2 linked regions of the Rhizobium sp. SSA_523 genome follow. The protein of the gene in region 1 interacts with the protein of each later gene in a pairwise test. Links are inferred from orthologs where the notes say so. Each region holds a gene or a part of one and is shown on either strand. Other genes may lie near its edges. The genes, in order: QTJ18_RS19790 and grxD.

Region 1 (9,208 bases):
GCGTGCCCCTGATCTTCACATAACCCCCATCCCGGCGCCCGTTCCGGTGCCTGTCGTCTCGCAAGCCTTGCCTGCCCATCCTTGTCGCAGTCGAGGCGTCCTCGTCAGCGCAACCCTGGCCGCAGGAATTCGCTGCCGGTTCAACCGCCGTATTTGACGGCTGTCACATAGACGTCGCCCACCTTGGTGGGAACTCTGGCATAGACGGGAGCATATACATCAGGCCCGGACGCCTTGGCAAACCACACTTCCATGCGCGCCTGCTTGAGGAATTCGATATCGCTGCGACCCTGCCGATAACCGGATCTCGGCCTATAGCGGACTTCGCACACCAGGGCCTCACCCTTGAAGCCATCGGTCGAGAAGGTTTTCTTGCCCTTCGGCGTCAGCACAAGATCCATGCGCGATTCGCCGTCATAGATCGGTAGCCGGCTCGGGCAGACCTTGGCTCCCGCGGGGAAGACGAGGCTGGACAGCGGGTCGAGCACGGCTTGCAGATCGCCAGCGGACACCGGAACCCAGTTGGGCGGGCGCTGACCCGGCTCGGGCTTGATCGTGGAGGAGACAACATCGCCGTTGCGATAGGCGATATCGTAGATACGCGTCTTCTTTCCCTGGGTATAGGTCAGCGAATAGGCATCCGCCTGCAACTGACGCCCCCGGATTGTACCCTTCACATTCGTATCGGCGGAGATGCGGGTGAAGAGATTGACGAGGCCGGACGAGCGGAAGACGCCGGAAATCGTGTAGGACCGGCCATCGAACTCGCTGGCGAAGGACGCCCGGGCGATCGGCAGAAGGCCGAGCGAAACATCATATTCACTGAAATGGCGGGTGCCCGCCGTCACCGCCGGCGACGCCGAAAGACCGACAGCGGCGGATGAGAGAAGGCCAAGCGCAAAGAAGGCGGAGATGCGGCTCCTGCGGAGCATGGTCGTGTCCTGACAAAGAGGTGATCTCTGATTGTTATAGGACGGCAACTATGGCAAGAAAATAGCGGCCGCCATCAGGGCCGACAGCGATTTCCACCTACCCGTCACAGGTTCGACTTGACGGATGCGGCGCTTCTGACTATAGAACCGCAACTTTCCAAACAGGACCAGTTGGATCGGCTGGGCGGGCTTTGCCCGAATCCCCGTTCAATTGCAAAGAAGAACAAAGGTGTACCCATGTCCCGTAAGTGCGAATTGACCGGCAAGGGCGTCCAGTCGGGCAACAACGTCTCTCACGCCAACAACAAGACCAAGCGTCGGTTCCTGCCGAACCTCTGCGACGTCACGCTGATTTCCGACGCTCTCGGCCAGCGTTTCCGTCTGCGCGTCTCGGCCCATGCGCTGCGGTCTGTCGAACATCGCGGCGGCCTGGATGCTTTCCTGCTGAAGGCTCGCGAAAACGAACTGTCGATGCGCGCGCGTCTGCTGCGCCGCCAGATCGCCAAGAAGACCGCAGAAGCCGCGTAAGCAGCTTTCTGCCGTATCACTGGTTCAGATGAGGCTTGGCGGCCATCCGCTCAAGCCTTTTCTGTTGCCGAATTCGTTCTCCAGCTGGTGGCATCACCCAGGGTAAAAAAATGCAGTACCTCCGCGCGACCGCTCTTTATGTTGTCCTGATGACGATCGTCGTCGTCGCTTCCAATTTCCTCGTCCAGTTTCCCGTCCTCGGCTCCGCCTTCGGCATTCAGCTGAGCGATCTTTTGACCTGGGGCGCCTTCATCTATCCGGCCGCCTTTCTGGTCACCGATCTCACCAACAGGCAGTTCGGTCCGCGCATTGCCCGCCGCGTCGTCTTTGCCGGCTTCGTGGTCGGGATCGCCATCTCCTACCACACTTCCATGCCGCGCATCGCCATTGCTTCCGGCACCGCCTATCTGGTGGGCCAGCTTCTGGACATCTCGGTGTTCAACCAGTTGCGACGCCAGACCTGGTGGCGGGCCCCGCTGGCGGGCTCGCTCATCGGCTCCATGCTGGACACGATCCTGTTCTTTTCGCTGTCCTTCGCACTGGTCTTCGGCTTTCTCGGCGCCAATGACGAGTTCGCGATCGGTTCGGCGCCCATTCTCGGCGTATTCGCCACCGAGGCACCCCGCTGGATTTCCTGGGCGATCGGCGATTTCGTCGTCAAGCTCCTGGTCGGGCTGGTCATGCTTCTGCCCTATGGCGCGCTGATGAGCGTCGTCAAGCCCATGCCACCGGCAAAAGCCGCCTGAGGGCGTCCGCCGTTACTTGACGCTCTTGTTTGAGACGACCGGATGCCGGCAAACAGCATCCGCCAGCTCGTCCGGGACCATCGACGAATCAAGCCGCAGGACCGGGGTCTGGCGCATGGCCAGCCAGGCTTCATGGGCGGCCAGGCTGCGCTGCTCGGGACCGGCGCGATCATAACTTGCCGCCCAGTCGATGAAGGCGCGGCTCGTCTCCGCCATATCGCCGCCGGGCAAAATTCGAGCGCCATAGCGTTCCTGCTCCCGGCGCCGGATGCGCTCCATCCGTATCAGCGGATCAAGTCGCAGAAAGACGATCAGATCGTAAAGCGGTTCGAGCGGCATTCCCCATTTGAGGGCCGAGCCGGTCAGGACCCAGGCGGAGGCCCCGGCCATCGCCTCCTCGATCAGCGCAAGCCGATCCGTCACCGGTCGCGGCGTCGTATAGGGAAGATCGGTCGGCGCCCAGAAAAAATCATCGGTATCGAGATGAAGGATCTGCAGCTGTTCGCCGAGCAGGCGTCCGAGCGTCGTCGTGCCGGAGCCGGAGGCTCCCAGGATATGAATGCGGACCATTCTTCGCCTCTGTCGGATCTATGGCAAAAGACGGAATTCCAGCAATAGATTGCGCTGGAGGATCGAGTGATTGTCATCCGAGACGAGGATGACATGCGGATGACCGTCCGCGCCCTCAATCACGTCCATGCCTTCCATATTGTCGATCTGAAACCCCATATCGGCCTCCAGTATCACCGTCCCGTCGACAAGCGAACCGGGGCGCAGGTCCAGGCCACTGATACGACGAATGCGCATGCCAAGCCCGCCAAGAAAGCTGAACCGGCGTTCCAGCAGCAAGAGATCGCCATCCGGGAGGAAGGCACCGTCCGTCACATCCCAGGGCGCCTCGCGCCGGACCTTGAAGCCACCCTTCATCGGCCCTTCGAGAATGGCGGCGAACAGATTGCCCTCATCATCCACGCTTTTTTCCGCGATCGTCATGGCGGCTCCCTGCAGCGGGCCGTCGGCCGGCGCCACCAGCATCGTCTCCAGGCCACCATTGGCGCGCAATTCGCGCCGCGGAATCAGGATGTCGAGGCTGCGACCGGGGCGCGCGGAGAGGAAGCCCGGATCGGGATAGATGGCAATGCGGTGCGTGCGCTCATAGCTTACCAGCACCTCCCCGTCACGCAGGGCAACCCCTTCCGCATCCATGTCGCTTTTGGAGCGGGGCTCCTCCCCCCGCCCATCCAGCATGGGCGCAAGCCTGACCTCGTACAGACCGGACAGCCGTCCATCGGCGCTGCGGTCCAGCCTGCCGGTCAGCCAGTGGCCCGTGTCGAGCACGGCCACGAAGCTTGCCCCGTCAGCCCGAAGACGAAGGCTTGAAATTGAGCCGAGCAGATCTTCGCTCGAGGAAAATTCCAGCCCGCCCAGGAATTCGAAGCTGCCGAAGCGTGTCTCCGACGAACCCGGCTTGAAGCGCTCGACGCGCGTGGCCGTGACCGGAACGCTTTGCTCCTCGGCCAGACCGGTTTGCGCGGGAGAGACCAGTGCTAAGGCGAGCAATCCCGTCAGGAGGAGGCGTGTTGGCACCATTGCGGGGCGCGCGATCAGCCCGCGCGCCGCAAGCGGCTGCCGCGTGCCGAGGGGGTGCTTTCGTCAAACAGCGAGGCGAGCTGCTCGGTCATCGCACCCGCCAATTCATCGGCATCGACGATCGTGACGGCACGGCGATAATAGCGCGTCACGTCATGGCCGATGCCGATCGCCAGGAGTTCAACCGGCGAGCGGTTTTCGATCTGGTCGATGACGGCGCGCAGGTGGCGCTCCAGATAATTGCCGGGATTGACCGACAGAGTCGAATCATCGACCGGCGCGCCATCGGAGATCATCATGAGGATCTTGCGCTGCTCCGGACGTCCGATCAGGCGGTTATGCGCCCACATCAGCGCTTCGCCGTCGATATTCTCCTTGAGCAGGCCTTCGCGCATCATCAGGCCGAGATTGCGCCGCGAGCGGCGCCAGGGCGCATCCGCGGCCTTGTAGACGATGTGACGCAGATCGTTCAGGCGACCGGGAGTCGGCGGCTTGCCATTGGCCAGCCATTGCTCGCGGCTCTGGCCGCCCTTCCAGGCCTTGGTGGTGAAGCCGAGGATTTCCACTTTCACACCGCACCGTTCCAGCGTGCGGGCCAGAATATCGGCGCAGGTGGCAGCAACCGTAATCGGCCGGCCGCGCATGGATCCCGAATTGTCGATGACCAGCGAGACCACCGTATCGCGAAATTGCGTGTCACGCTCCCGCTTGAAGGAAAGCGGCTGCATGGGATCGATCACGAGCCGCACGAGGCGCGCCGGATCGAGATAGCCCTCTTCCAGATCGAACTCCCAGGACCGGTTCTGCTGTGCCATGAGCCGGCGCTGGAGGCGGTTCGCAAGCCGGCCGACGGCGCCCTGGAGATGGGAAAGCTGCTTGTCGAGAAAGGCGCGCAGGCGGTCGAGTTCCGCCTCATCGCACAATTCCTCGGCCGTCACCTCCTCGTCGAAGGCTTCGGTGAAGATGTGGTAATCCACCTTCTCGTTGAAATCGTCGAAAGGCATGTTGGGCCGGCGGGTTTCGCCTGGCGTTTCCGACTGATCGTCATCGTCGTCGGACATGTCGTCGTCGGAGATTTCGGCGCCGTCCATTTCGCCTTCGTCGAGCTGTTCCTCGGCGGCCTGGCTCTCTTCGGCGGGAGCGGCGTCGGAGCCTGCATCTTCCTCGACCTCGTCATTCTCGGTCTCGTTGCTGCGCGGCTGCTCCTCGTCGTTCTCGTTCTCCATTTCCTCCGGCTGGTTCTCGTCGTCGCCGTAATCCTCGGCCATCTGCATGGATGACAGCATGTGGCGAACGAGCTTGCCGAAGGCCTGCTGGTCCTCGATAACGGTCCTCAGACCGTCCAGATCTCCGCCGACCTTCTCTTCGAAGAAGGGCCGCCAGAGCTCGAGCACCTTGCCGGCGCTGGCAGGTGGCTTGGCGCCCGTCAGCTTTTCGCGCACCAGCATGGCCATGGCCTCGCCGATCGGCGCATCTTCCTGGCGATCGACGCCGGTGAAGTTCGCCTTGGCATATTTCTCGGCATTCATGCTGTTGATATTGGCGGCAACGCCTGCCATGCGCAGCGAGCCGAGCGATTCCACCCGGGCCTGCTCGACGGCGTCGAAGACGGTGCGCGCATCGGCACCCTGCGGCGACATGGACGCATGCACATTGGTATCGTGGCAGGCAAGCCGAAGCGCCATGGAATCGCCCAGCCCGCGTGTCACCGATAGCTCCTGCGCCGTCGGACGCTTGGAGATTTCCGGCAGGCGAATGCGCTCGCCCGCCATGCCGGGTCGCTCATTGGCGAAGGAGACCTCGACCTCGTGGCTACCGGCTATCGACCGGACACAGCCGGTGATGGCCCGGCGCAACGGCTCCGTGTCCACCGGCCCGCCGGATTTTGCCTTCGAATTGTCGCCACGGCCTGCCATATGCTTACCTTGTCTGCCGGTTTCTGCTGCCTTCAGCCAAACTACGCTCCAAGAACGATGTTCGCAGCGCTTTCCTTCAGTTCCACGCCGAATGCCCGCTGATACTGTTCGGCAACCAGCGTGCGTTCCAGCTCATCGCATTTGTTGAGGAAGGTGATGCGGAAGGCAAAGGCGACATCGCCGAAGATCTCCGCATTTTCCGCCCAGGTGATCACCGTACGCGGGCTCATCACCGTCGACAGATCGCCATTGATGAAGGCCGAGCGGGTCATGTCCGCAACGCGCACCATTTTCGATACGGTTTCGCGACCTTCGGTCGTCGCGCCAAAGCTCTTCACCTTGGCCGCCACGATATCGACTTCCTTTTCATGCGGCAGATAGTTCAGCGTCGTCACGATCGACCAGCGGTCCATCTGCGCCTGGTTGATCTGCTGCGTGCCGTGGTAGAGACCGGTCGTATCGCCGAGGCCGACCGTGTTGGCGGTGGCAAACAGGCGGAAGGCCGGATGCGGGCGGATGACCCGGCTCTGATCGAGAAGGGTCAGGCGGCCCGAGCTTTCCAGCACGCGCTGGATGACGAACATGACGTCCGGGCGTCCGGCATCATATTCGTCGAAGACGAGCGCCACATTGTGCTGGTAGGCCCAGGGCAGGATCCCGTCCTTGAATTCGGTGATCTGCTTGCCGTCCTTCAGGACGATCGCATCCTTGCCGACGAGGTCGATACGGCTGACATGGCTGTCCAGGTTGACGCGCACGCAGGGCCAGTTGAGGCGCGCCGCGACCTGTTCGATATGGGTGGATTTGCCCGTGCCGTGAAAGCCCGAGACCATCACGCGACGATTGTGCGCGAAGCCAGCGAGAATGGCCAGCGTCGTGTCGCGATCGAACAGATAGTCCGGATCGAGATCAGGGACGTAGGGATCGCTATTGCTGTAGGCCGGGACCCTCAGATCGGTGTCGAGGCCGAAGACGTCCCGCACCGACACCGTCGTATCGGGGAGATTGGAAATATCAAGATCGATTTTGCTCATCACCACTCCACGCCGAACCGCCCAGGCGGTTCAGCCGCATCATTCGCTGCCATGTTGCCTTGCACCAGAACGGCTTAGCAGAAACCGGACTGCTTTAACAATTGGTAGGCCTGTATGACAGCCCGAAAACGTTCCTCCGACCCGCGATCGCCGCCATTCGCGTCCGGATGGTGTTTCTTGACCAGTTCCTTGTAGCGGCTCTTGATTTCTGTCGCTGTTGCGCCCGCCGTCAAGCCCATTGTGTCAAAAGCCTTGGCTTCGAGCGTCTTCAGCTTGCGGACGGGCTGCGTCGGGCGCGCGCCCGCCTGCCCATCGCGCACGAAGCCGAACGGGTCCTTGACGCGCTGGTAGCTGGCGGCGGAGCCGGAGCGCATCGTGGCATGAATGGGCGCGTCCTTGGCGGATTTGTTGACGCCCACTGTCCATGTCGGTCGATGACCGGTGATCGCTTCCTTCTGGTAGCGGGCGATCTCGGTATCGGAGAGGCCGGAAAAATAGTTGTAGCCTTTGTTGTAGTCTTTCACATGTTCGAAACAGAACAGAAAGAACTGCCCCTCGGCATTGCGGCCGACCGGCGCGCGGTGAACGCCCGGCTTGTCGCACCCGTCCCATTGGCAGGTCGGGGCCGCGGCCACGCTTTCCTGCTCCCGTTTCCGGCGGGTCCGGATGCGATCGAAATATTTGGAATCCAGTTTCATTTGGCTACATTATGGGGTGCGCCAGACAGCAGGACAAGAATTGACAAACCGGTTTCTTGCTGCTTTCTGGGACCCCCTTTTCCGGCATTGCGGAGCCGCTCATGTCCATCACTCGCCCGTCCGATCAAGCGCCTGCCGGGGAACCAGCCTCGGTTCGCTCGCGGATCGAACATGTCCTTGCGCAAGCGCTCGAACCGCAGAGACTGGCTGTTCTCGACGAAAGCCACCAGCATGCCGGCCATCAGCCGGACATGACCGGCACCGGCGAGACGCATATGCGGGTGCGCGTCGTTTCCCAGCGTTTTGCCGGCATGACCCGCCTGCAGCGTCACCGCCTGGTCAATGACCTGTTGAAGCAGGAACTGGATGCCGGGCTGCATGCGCTCGCCATCGAAGCCGCAGCGCCCGGTGAAGCCACGCGCTGGTAGGCGCTCGGCAGAAGGCCATGGGTCAGTTCTGCAGGGGCAGGTCCTCTGCCGGCCTGATCCGCAGCCGTGTGATTCGGTTTTTCTCCCGCTTCATCACCGTGAAGCGCTTGCCGTGGAAGGTGAAGCTCTGGCGCTCCTGCGGAATGAGCTTGGATTCGTGAATGACGAGCCCGGCAATTGTCGTCGCCTCCTCGTCCGGCAGGCTCCAGTCAAGCGCACGGTTGAGATCGCGGATCGGGACCGAGCCCTCCACCACGATCGAGCCATCGGCTTCCTGACGCACGCCCTGAATCTCGAGATCATGTTCGTCGGCAATGTCACCGACGATCTCTTCCAGAATGTCCTCGAGCGTCACAATGCCCTGCACCTCGCCATATTCATCGACGACCACGGCAAAATGCATCTTGCGCCGCAGGAAAGCGTTGAGCTGATCCTTGAGGCTGGTCGTATCGGGAACGAACCAGGGTTTCTGGGCAATCTTGACGATATCCAGATCGCGCGGCTCCATGTTCGGCTCCGCCAGCGCCCGCAGCAGATCCTTGGCATGCACGATGCCGATAATGTTCTCGGTGGTCGTGCGCCACAGTGGCATTCGGGTAAAGGGGCTCTCCAGCACGGTGCGCACGATGAGCTCCGGCGGATCCTCGGCATTGATCGCCCGCATGACGGTGCGGTGCTTCATGACATCCGACACTTCCAGCTCTTCAAGATCGAGGAGGCCGCCGAGACGGTCACGATCGGCCTTGACGAAGGAGCCTTCCCGGTGGAGCAGATCGAGCGCGCCGCGCAACTCCTCATGCGCCGTCAGCATGGAGGTCTCGCGCGACAGGTTGACGCCGAACAGCGACAGGATGAAGCGCACGATGGCGTTGACGCCGCTCGACAGGGGGCCGGCCAGACCGACGAAGATGCGCACCGCCGGTGCGACGAACATGGCGAAACGGTCCGGCGAGGAAATGGCCCAGCTCTTCGGCAGAACCTCGGAGAACACCACCAGGAGCACCGTCATCACCAGCGTCGCTATGGCGACGCCGGTCTGTCCGAAGAGGCCGAGAAACAGGCTCGTCGTCAAAGAGGAGGCGAGGATATTGACGAGATTGTTGCCGATCAGCAGGGCGCCGATCAAACGGTCCCGTCTCTCGATCAGATGTCCGACAAGGGCCGCCCTTTCATCGCCATTGCTCTCCAGCGTATGCATGCGGGCCCGCGAAGCCGCGGTCAGCGCCGTCTCAGAACCGGAAAAGAAGGCCGAGGCGGCAATCAGCCCGACAATGGAGACGAGAGTCAGCCAGTATTCCGACAGGATCTCTAGGACTGTGTTCAGCATTGCCCGGTA
Region 2 (9,174 bases), 1.3 Mb from region 1 along the record:
CCATCGCATTGGCGGAAATGTGCATGGCCTCCCTGAAGGGCGCCAGGATTTCGCTGGAGGATTGTCGCGGCCTGCCGCATGCCCTGCTCTTCGGGGAAGACCAGGCGCGCTACGTCATCGCCGTACCGGCCGATCTGGCGCATTTCGTTCGCGCCAGCGCCGAATCGGCCGGCGTGCCCTTCCGCACCCTGGGTAGCGTGGAAGGCGAACGTCTCGTCATCGATGATCTGGTCGATGTCGCCGTTGTGGATCTCGTCAATGCGCATGAAAGCTGGTTCCCCCGCTTCATGGCCTGACGGGCACGCAACATCTTTGACAAATCGCGAAGATTTGGCACTCTTCGCGTATCTGCATTGTGACTGTAATAGAAGGAATGACCCCATGCCCATGCGCCCCGGTGATATCGAAGACATGATCAAGGCGGGGATACCGGGTGCCAAAGTCACGATTCGCGATCTGGCCGGCGATGGCGACCATTATGCGGCTGAGGTTGTCGCGGAAGCCTTTCGCGGCAAGACCCGCGTGCAGCAGCATCAGATGGTCTATGAGGCGCTGAAGGGCAATATGGGCGGCGTGCTGCATGCCCTCGCCCTGCAGACCTCCGCACCGGAGTAACCTGCTCAGCGGGGCCGTCTTCGGCTCGGCCCCGCTTGGCTCGGCCCAACTTGGCTTGACCCTGCTTGGCTCGGCCTGCGTGGGTCAGCCCCGCGTGGGTCGGCCCTGCGTGGGTTGGCTTGATGCGATCGGCCATACCTCCGGTCGTCCATCACCAGAATTGATCCATGAAGACAGTAAAGGTGGCTGGAAATTGCACCGGCAGGTGTTATCTAGTAGCGGAAGTTCGCTGATAGAAGCTCACGTGACCCGCCTCGCCGCGACAGGCGAGTTTTCGCATGGCCGGCTCGCCGCGCGTTTGCCCGGCTGGTGACGCAAGGCCATAGGAGAGGGCCACGTCCCGGGTTTCGATCGGCAAGATTTGGATATTCAGCTCGGAACGCCTGGACCTTGAACCCGGGCAGGAAAGGACAAGAGCCATGAGCGCAGTTCACGATATGATCGATAGCCAGGTGAAGGGCAGCGATGTCGTGCTCTTCATGAAGGGCACCCCGCAATTCCCGCAGTGTGGTTTCTCGGGCCAGGTGGTCCAGATCCTCGATTATCTCGGCGTCGATTACAAGGGCGTCAATGTTCTGGCGGACCAAGACATCCGCCAGGGCATCAAGGACTATTCGAACTGGCCCACAATCCCCCAGCTCTACGTCAAGGGCGAATTCCTCGGCGGCTGCGATATCGTGCGTGAGATGTTCCAGTCCGGCGAATTGCAGAATCATTTCCAGGAACAGGGTATCGCCGTTCGCGGCGCTGCCTGAAGGCCCTTCTGCTGGTACATCCAGCGCTTTCATTTCAGAAAGAGGCGCCGCCATCCCCGCGGCGCCTTTCCATTTTCAGGATAGATCTTGTGACGACCGTAACCAATGTGGCGCCTTCCCGCCTTCAAGGCATGGGCAAGGCGGAATTTATCGGCATGATGGCCATGTTGATGGCGCTCAACGCGCTTGCCATCGACATCATGCTGCCGGCTCTGCAGGAGATCGGCGCCGCGCTCGATGTTAGCGATGTCAATGATCGCCAATTCATCGTGTCATCCTATCTCTTCGGCTTCGGCTTTGCCCAACTCATCTACGGCCCGATTTCCGACCGCTTTGGGCGGCGCAAGCCGATGATCTTCGGCCTGACGCTGTATATCATCTGCGCTCTGGCCATCGTGGCCGTGCCGTCCTTTTCCGGCCTGCTGCTTCTGCGCTTCATCCAGGGCGCCGGCGCTGCCTCCACCCGCGTGATCACCGTTTCCATCGTCCGCGACGTCTATGGCGGGCGGGCCATGGCGGAAGTCATGTCGCTGATCATGATGGTCTTCATGATCGTTCCGATCATTGCGCCGGGCACGGGCCAGTTGATCATGCTGGGCGGCGACTGGCACCTGATCTTCCTGTTCATTGCGGTCATGGCGGTCGCCATTCTGGTGTGGATGACCATGCGCCTGCCGGAAACCATGGCGCCGGAAGACATGCGGCCCTTGACCCTGCGCTCGGTCATCGGCGGCTTTCGCATCGTCCTCACCAACCGCATCGCGCTCTGTTACACCATTTCTGCCACCTTCATCTTCGGCGCCCTGTTCGGCTTCATCAATTCGGCGCAGCAGATCTATGTCGGCATTTATGGGCTGGGCGCCTGGTTCCCGCTGGCCTTTGCCGCTGTGGCCGCTTTCATGTCGCTGTCCTCCTTCCTGAATGCGAGGCTTGTCGGACGCTTTGGCATGCGGCGCCTGTCGCATGCCTCGCTTCTGTCCTTCATCGCCATCACGGTCACCTGGCTGGCCGTTCAGGTTTTCGCCTGGCAGCCTATGCCCTTCCTGCTCTTCCTGAGCTTCTTCGGCCTTGCAATGTTCATGTTCGGCTGGATCGGCGCCAATTTCAACTCGCTCGCCATGGAGCCGCTTGGCCATGTCGCCGGCACGGCGTCGGCAGTTCTGGGCTTCATGAGCACGGTCGGCGGGGCGGCGATCGGCGCCCTGATCGGCCAGGCTTTCAATGGAACCGCATTGCCAATGGTGGCGGGCTTCTGCGCGGTCTCCTTCATCGGCCTGTTCTTCGTGCTGCTCGCAGAGCGCGGCAAGCTGTTCCAGCCGCAAAATCCACGGGTCTGAACGGGACAACGAAGGCGCGGGGCAGCGGAACCAGACAAGGACCGGCGGTTCGACACGACCCGCCGGCTCTGCGCGAGGAAAACGATCGGCCGATCAGCCGATCAGCCGATCAGAGCGTCGCGCAGGCTGTGCCAGCTATCGGCATCGGTGGCCACCAGCAGGCCGCCATCCAGATCCGTCGGTCGATAGGGGCTCGCGTCGAAATGGCGCACATAACCGCCTGCCTCCTGCGCGATGAGCGTCCCGGCCAGGTGGTCCCAGGGCATCAGCTTGTTGTAGAGCACGAAATCCACATGCCCGCCGGCAAAGGTGCGATATTCCTGCGCCGAGCAGCGATAGGAAGCGAACATGCGCACCTTGGCGAGATTGGCCAGGATCTTCTCGCGCTCCTCACCGAAGAAATAGCCGGCCGAGGCCATGCCGATCATCGCGGGAACGGGTTTCGCGGCGGCGACGGACAGTTTCAACGCATCGCCATCCGGCCGCCGCAGGAATGCCCCGCCGCCCTTTTCAGCCATGACCCAATCATCGCCCATCGGATCATAGATGATGCCCGCAATGGTTTCCTGACGATAGACGATCGAGGCCATGACGCCGAAGGCGGGAATGCCTGACGCGAAGTTGAAGGTTCCGTCGACCGGATCGACGACCACGGCCAATTCGGCGTCGGCAAGCTTCGACAGGAGCTGCGGATCGGCTGCCACCGATTCCTCGCCAATGAACAGAGCCTCCGGCGCAAGAGCCTCGACCCCTGCCCTGATCACGCGCTCCGCATGAATATCGGCCTCGGTCACCAGATCGGTGGCCTCGCTCTTGGCACGGACATCCTCATGGTTCAGGCGGCGAAAGCGCGGCAGAATTTCCGCTTTGGCGGCATGACGCAGCACGTCCGCCAAGGCGATCACATCAATGGACATGGGAAACCTCAACTGGTCTGGGAGGGGGTGAGGGAGGCGAAATCGAAGAGATTGGGATCGAGGAGATGCGACGGATTGACATGCGACAAGGCCCGCAGCATGCGGTCCTTGCGGCCGGGCATCTGCATTTCCATCGCCGTCAGCATCTGCTTCATGGCATTGCGCTGCAAGCCGTCCTGTGACCCGCACAGGTCGCAGGGAATGATGGGAAATTGCATGGCTGCGGCAAATTTTGCGAGATCCTCCTCGGCGCAATAGGCGAGCGGCCGAAGAACCAGAAGATCCCCCTCGTCATTCAGCAGTTTCGCCGGCATGCCGGCCAGTCGGCCGCCGTGGAAGAGGTTCATGAAGAAGGTTTCGAGAATGTCGTCCCGGTGATGGCCAAGGACCAGCGCTTCGCATCCTTCCTCGCGGGCGACGCGATAGAGATTGCCGCGCCGGAGCCGGGAACAGAGCGAGCAATAGGTGGCGCCTTCCGGCACTTTTGCCTTCACCACGGAATAGGTGTCGCGATATTCGATGCGATGGGCAATGCCGAGGCCGGACAGGTAATCCGGCAGGATATGTTTAGGGAAATTGGGCTGTCCCTGATCCAGATTGCAGGCGACGAGCTCCACCGGCAACAGGCCGCGCCACTGCAGATCCATCAAGAGCGCCAGCAGCGAATAGGAATCCTTGCCGCCGGACAGGCCGATCAGCCAGCGGCGCTGATCCTTCAGCATGGCGAAATCATCTATGGCCTGGCGGACCTGCCGCAGGAGCCGCTTGCGCAGCTTGTTGAAGGCGGTGGTTTGTGGCGCATGACGAAAAAGGCCGTGCAGGAAACCGTCATCCTCCGGCAGGTCCCCCGCCAGATCGCCTCCCAGATCGCCCACCAGATCGCCCACCAGATCGCTCCTGAGAGCGCCTGATGCGTCGCCCGACAGGCTCACGGGCGGGCTTTCCGGCAGAGGGTCTGGCCGGTTTTCCGGCAGGCTTTCCAACAGCCGCTCCGCCATCTCCTGTTTTGCGACCGCCAGCGTCACAGCCTTCTCCTGTCATTCATGCGCGCCAGGACACCCTGTCCGCGCCAGCCCGTTTCGATGGCTCAACCGGCAATCGCCGCTGCGACCGCTTCGATGGCGTCATCGGCCTTGGTGCCGTCCGGCCCCCCGGCCTGCGCCATATCGGCGCGTCCGCCGCCGCCCTTGCCGCCGAGCGCGACAGAGGCCGCCCGCACGAGATCGACGGCGCTCAGCCGGTCGGTCAGGTCCGCAGTGACGCCGACGACGGCGCTCGCCTTGGAATCGGCACCCACGGCGATCAGCAGCACGACGCCGGAGCCGAGCCCGGTCTTGGCCTCGTCCACCAGCCCCTTCAGATCCTTGGCTTCGACGCCGGTCACGACCTTGCCGAGATATTTGACGCCAGCCACATCGCGCACCTCGGCCGCACTACCGCCCTGGGCGCCGCCCATGGCCAGCTTGCGACGCGCCTCGGTCAGCTCGCGCTCGAGCTTGCGGCGCTCATCCATCAGGGCCTCGACGCGCGGCAGAAGCTCACCCGGCTGAACCTTCAGCACGGAGGCCAGCGCCTTGACCCGCTCATCCTGTTCGGCGAGATAGGCGCGCGCGCCCTCCCCGGTGACCGCCTCGATGCGGCGCACGCCGGAGCCCACGGCGCTTTCGCCAAGCACCCGCACCAGGCCGATCTGCCCCGTCGCGGCCACATGCGTGCCGCCGCACAATTCAACCGAATAGGCCTTGCCCGCCTTGGCGCCTTCCAGCCCCGTCCCCATCGAGACGACGCGGACCTCATCGCCATACTTTTCTCCGAAGAGCGCCATGGCGCCCTCGGCAATCGCATCATCCACGCTCATCAGCCGGGTGGTGACCGGGGCGTTTTGCAGGATGATGGCATTGGCCATGTCCTCGACCCGCTGCAACTCCTCGGCACTCATCGGCTTGGGATGCGAAATATCGAACCGCAGGCGCTCCGGCGCCACAAGCGAGCCCTTCTGCGCCACATGCGTGCCAAGAACCTCGCGCAACGCCTCATGCAGGAGATGGGTGGCGGAATGATTGGCGCGCAGCTTGGAGCGGCGATGATGATCGACCGACAGCACCACGGCCTCGCCGGACTTCACCTCGCCCTCGGCCACCACGGCCGAGTGGACGAACAGGCCCTCGCCCTTCTTCTGGGTGTCGGTGACCGTCAGCCTTGCCCTATCGGTGGTGATCTCACCGGTATCGCCCATCTGGCCACCCGATTCGCCGTAGAAGGGTGTCTGGTTGACCACGACCTGCACGACATCACCGGCCTTGGCGCCCTCGACGACGCCACCATCGCGGACGATAGCCTGAACCACGCCTTCGGCGCTCTCCGTGTCATAGCCGAGGAATTCCGACGCGCCGAATTTCTCTTTCAGCTCGAACCAGACATTTTCCGTGGCCTTTTCGCCGGATCCGGCCCAGTTGGCGCGGGCCTCGGCCTTCTGCCGCTGCATGGCATCGTTGAAGCCGGTCAGATCGACGCCGATCCCGCGGGCCCGCAGCGCGTCCTGGGTCAGGTCGAGCGGGAAGCCGTAGGTGTCATAGAGTTTGAAGGCCGTCTCTCCATCCAGCGACTGGCCCTTGGTGAGCGTCTCCGTCGCATCGGAAAGGAGCGACAGGCCGCGCGCAAGCGTGGCACGGAATTTTGTCTCTTCCAGCTTCAGCGTCTCGGAAATCAGCGCCTCGGCCCGACCAAGTTCAGGATAGGCGCGGCCCATCTCGCTGATCAGGACCGGCAGGAGCCGATACATCAGCGGTTCGCGGGCGCCGAGCAGCTGCATGTGGCGCATGGCCCGGCGCATGATCCGGCGCAGGACATAGCCGCGCCCTTCATTGGAGGGCAGCACGCCATCGGCGATCAGGAAGGCGGACGAGCGCAAGTGATCGGCAATCACCCGGAAGCTTGCCGCCTGGTCTCCCTCGGCCTTGCAGCGCAGGACGTCTTCGGTCGCGGAGATGAGCGAGCGGAAAAGATCGGTGTCGAAGACGCTCTGGACCCCCTGCAGGATGCAGGCCATGCGCTCCAGACCCATGCCGGTATCGATCGACGGACGCGGCAAGGGTGTCCGCTCGCCCGGCGCCGTCTGATCGAACTGCATGAAGACGAGGTTCCAGAATTCGAGGAAGCGATCGCCATCCTCTTCCGCCGAACCGGGCGGGCCGCCCCAGACATTCTCGCCCTGATCGATGAAGATTTCCGAGCACGGTCCGCAGGGACCGGTATCGCCCATCTGCCAGAAATTATCCGAGGTGCCGATGCGGATGATCTTGTCGTCGGAGAGGCCGGCAATCTTCTTCCACAGCGTGGCGGCATCTTCGTCATCGGCATAGACCGTGACCAGGAGGCGCTCTTTCGGCAGATCGAAATCCCTGGTCACCAGGTTCCAGGCGAGTTCGATCGCCCTTTCCTTGAAGTAATCCCCGAAGGAGAAGTTGCCGAGCATTTCGAAGAAGGTCAGATGGCGCGCCGTATAGCCGACATTGTCCAGGTCGTTATGCTTGCCGCCGGCACGCACCACCTTCTGCGACGTGGAGGCCGTGCTGTAGGGTCGCGTCTCAAGGCCGGTGAAGACATTCTTGAACTGCACCATGCCGGCATTGGTGAACATCAGGGTCGGATCGTTGCGCGGCACGAGCGGGCTCGACGAGACAATCTCGTGACCGTTCTTCCGGAAGTAGTCGAGGAAGGTCGACCGGATTTCATTCACGCCACTCATGCAACAGCCCTTATACCCCCGCCTGCGGCGGTCTCTCTTTTAAAACCACTGGCTTTTAGCCTTTGAGCCCCACCCTGTCCAGCAGAACGAAAAACCGGCCGCGCATCCTCAAATGATACGCGGCCGGCCACAGCTCTATTCGAATTTTTCGACAGGATCAGGCTTCGCCGTCACCATCGCCGTCGGCGTCATTGGGATCCGGACCGCCATTCTGCAGGAAGCGGTCGGCAATCAGTCCGGCATTCTGGCGCAAGGCCGTCTCGATCTCGCGCGCCATCTCCGGATTGTCGCGCAGGAAGGTCTTGGCATTCTCGCGACCCTGGCCGAGACGCTGGCTGTTATAGCTGAACCAGGCGCCCGACTTCTCCACGATACCGGCCTTGACGCCGAGATCGATCAGTTCGCCGGTCTTGGACACGCCTTCGCCATACATGATGTCGAATTCCACCTGCTTGAAGGGCGGTGCCATCTTGTTCTTGACGACCTTGACGCGGGTCTGGTTGCCGACAACCTCCTCGCGCTCCTTCACCGAACCGATGCGGCGAATGTCGAGACGAACCGAGGCATAGAATTTCAGCGCATTGCCGCCGGTCGTCGTTTCGGGCGAACCGAACATGACGCCGATCTTCATGCGGATCTGGTTGATGAAGATCACCATGCAATTGGAGCGGGAGATCGAAGCGGTCAGCTTGCGCAAGGCCTGGCTCATCAGACGCGCCTGCAGGCCGGGAAGGCTGTCGCCCATTTCGCCCTCGATTTCGGCGCGCGGCGTCAGAGCCGCAACCGAATCGACCACCAGAACGTCGACCGCGCCGGACCGCACCAGCGTATCCGTGATCTCCAGCGCCTGCTCGCCGGTATCCGGCTGCGAAATCAGGAGGTTCTGCAGATCGACGCCGAGCTTGCGGGCATAGACCGGGTCCAGCGCATGTTCGGCATCGACGAAGGCGCAGATCCCGCCCTTCTTCTGGGCTTCCGCAATCGTCTGCAGCGCCAGGGTTGTCTTACCCGAGCTTTCGGGACCGTAGATTTCGACGATACGTCCCTTGGGCAGGCCGCCAATGCCGAGCGCGATGTCGAGGCTAAGGGAGCCTGTGGACACGGTTTCGATTTCAACCACGCTTTCATTCGCGCCGAGCTTCATGATCGAGCCCTTGCCGAAAGAGCGTTCAATCTGCGAAAGGGCCGCCTCCAGCGCCTTGCTTTTATCCACCGTCTTGTCCTCTACGAGCCGCAATGAATTCTGTGCCATCCGTTCCACCTTTAGGTTATTGCAGCCCGTCGGGCAACAAACATTGGATGTGCTTTTTGTACTCTTTTTGTTCTGGTTTGGCAAGCCATTGCTAAGCGTTTGATATCGAAGTCGATTTCGAACGATGTTCCGCTTTCGTCCCGGCGCTGCCGCACATGTGCGGCGCGGCCTGATTCGCCGATTGGCGCCGTCTCGCCATCCACAGCTTTATGAGGCCCATCGCGGCTGTTCGGTCCCCGCGAGGATCACCGGCATGCCGTATCCGCAAGCACGAAGGGACTTGCGTCAATCCTTGCGGTCGAGCATTTCGCGCACGGCCACCGCCAGCTGCTTCAGCGAGAAGGGCTTGGGAAGGAAGCCGAACTTGGCATCGGCCGGCAGATTGCGGGCAAAGGCGTCTTCCGCATAGCCGGAGACGAAGATGAACTTCAGGTCCGGATAGGTCTTGCGCAATTCCCTGAGCAGGCTCGGCCCGTCCATTTCCGGCATCACGACGTCCGAGACGACGATATCCACCTTGCCGTCCAGCTCTTCCATGATGTCGAGCGCT

The links.
Region 2: the proteins of QTJ18_RS19790 (region 1) and grxD interact in binary tests that used the Escherichia coli proteins (3 or more experiments, as listed by UniProt). The link is inferred for Rhizobium sp. SSA_523 from one-to-one orthologs.

What each region holds. Positions count from the first base shown.
Region 1 is NZ_CP129382.1:2,388,351-2,397,558, forward strand. What follows is about bases 6,473-9,208. They hold QTJ18_RS19790 (BolA family protein), read left to right. Parts: upstream 6,473-7,545; coding sequence 7,546-7,872; downstream 7,873-9,208. Other genes in these bases: cobS (cobaltochelatase subunit CobS), read right to left, coding at 6,473-6,746; QTJ18_RS19785 (J domain-containing protein), read right to left, coding at 6,821-7,444; QTJ18_RS19795 (HlyC/CorC family transporter), read right to left, coding at 7,895-9,199; aroB (3-dehydroquinate synthase), read right to left, coding at 9,193-9,208. Outside these bases: aromatic amino acid exporter YddG, read right to left, coding at 1-19; QTJ18_RS19750 (DUF3108 domain-containing protein), read right to left, coding at 141-932; rpmB (50S ribosomal protein L28), read left to right, coding at 1,170-1,460; QTJ18_RS19760 (queuosine precursor transporter), read left to right, coding at 1,571-2,206; QTJ18_RS19765 (AAA family ATPase), read right to left, coding at 2,219-2,776; QTJ18_RS19770 (esterase-like activity of phytase family protein), read right to left, coding at 2,795-3,796; cobaltochelatase subunit CobT, read right to left, coding at 3,811-5,712; more of cobS, read right to left, coding at 5,754-6,472. UniProt on the Escherichia coli protein: Transcriptional regulator that plays an important role in general stress response. Has many effects on cell morphology, cell growth and cell division. Acts by regulating the transcription of many genes, including dacA (PBP-5), dacC (PBP-6), ampC and mreB.
Region 2 is NZ_CP129382.1:1,097,639-1,106,812, forward strand. What follows is about bases 1-2,702. They hold grxD (Grx4 family monothiol glutaredoxin), read left to right. Parts: upstream 1-1,034; coding sequence 1,035-1,370; downstream 1,371-2,702. Other genes in these bases: purL (phosphoribosylformylglycinamidine synthase subunit PurL), read left to right, coding at 1-296; QTJ18_RS13685 (BolA/IbaG family iron-sulfur metabolism protein), read left to right, coding at 382-615; QTJ18_RS13695 (multidrug effflux MFS transporter), read left to right, coding at 1,502-2,702. In the rest of the region: more of QTJ18_RS13695, read left to right, coding at 2,703-2,707; QTJ18_RS13700 (inositol monophosphatase family protein), read right to left, coding at 2,809-3,624; tRNA 2-thiocytidine(32) synthetase TtcA, read right to left, coding at 3,633-4,649; alaS (alanine--tRNA ligase), read right to left, coding at 4,712-7,372; recombinase RecA, read right to left, coding at 7,530-8,624; cell cycle histidine kinase CckA, read right to left, coding at 8,910-9,174. UniProt on the Escherichia coli protein: Monothiol glutaredoxin involved in the biogenesis of iron-sulfur clusters.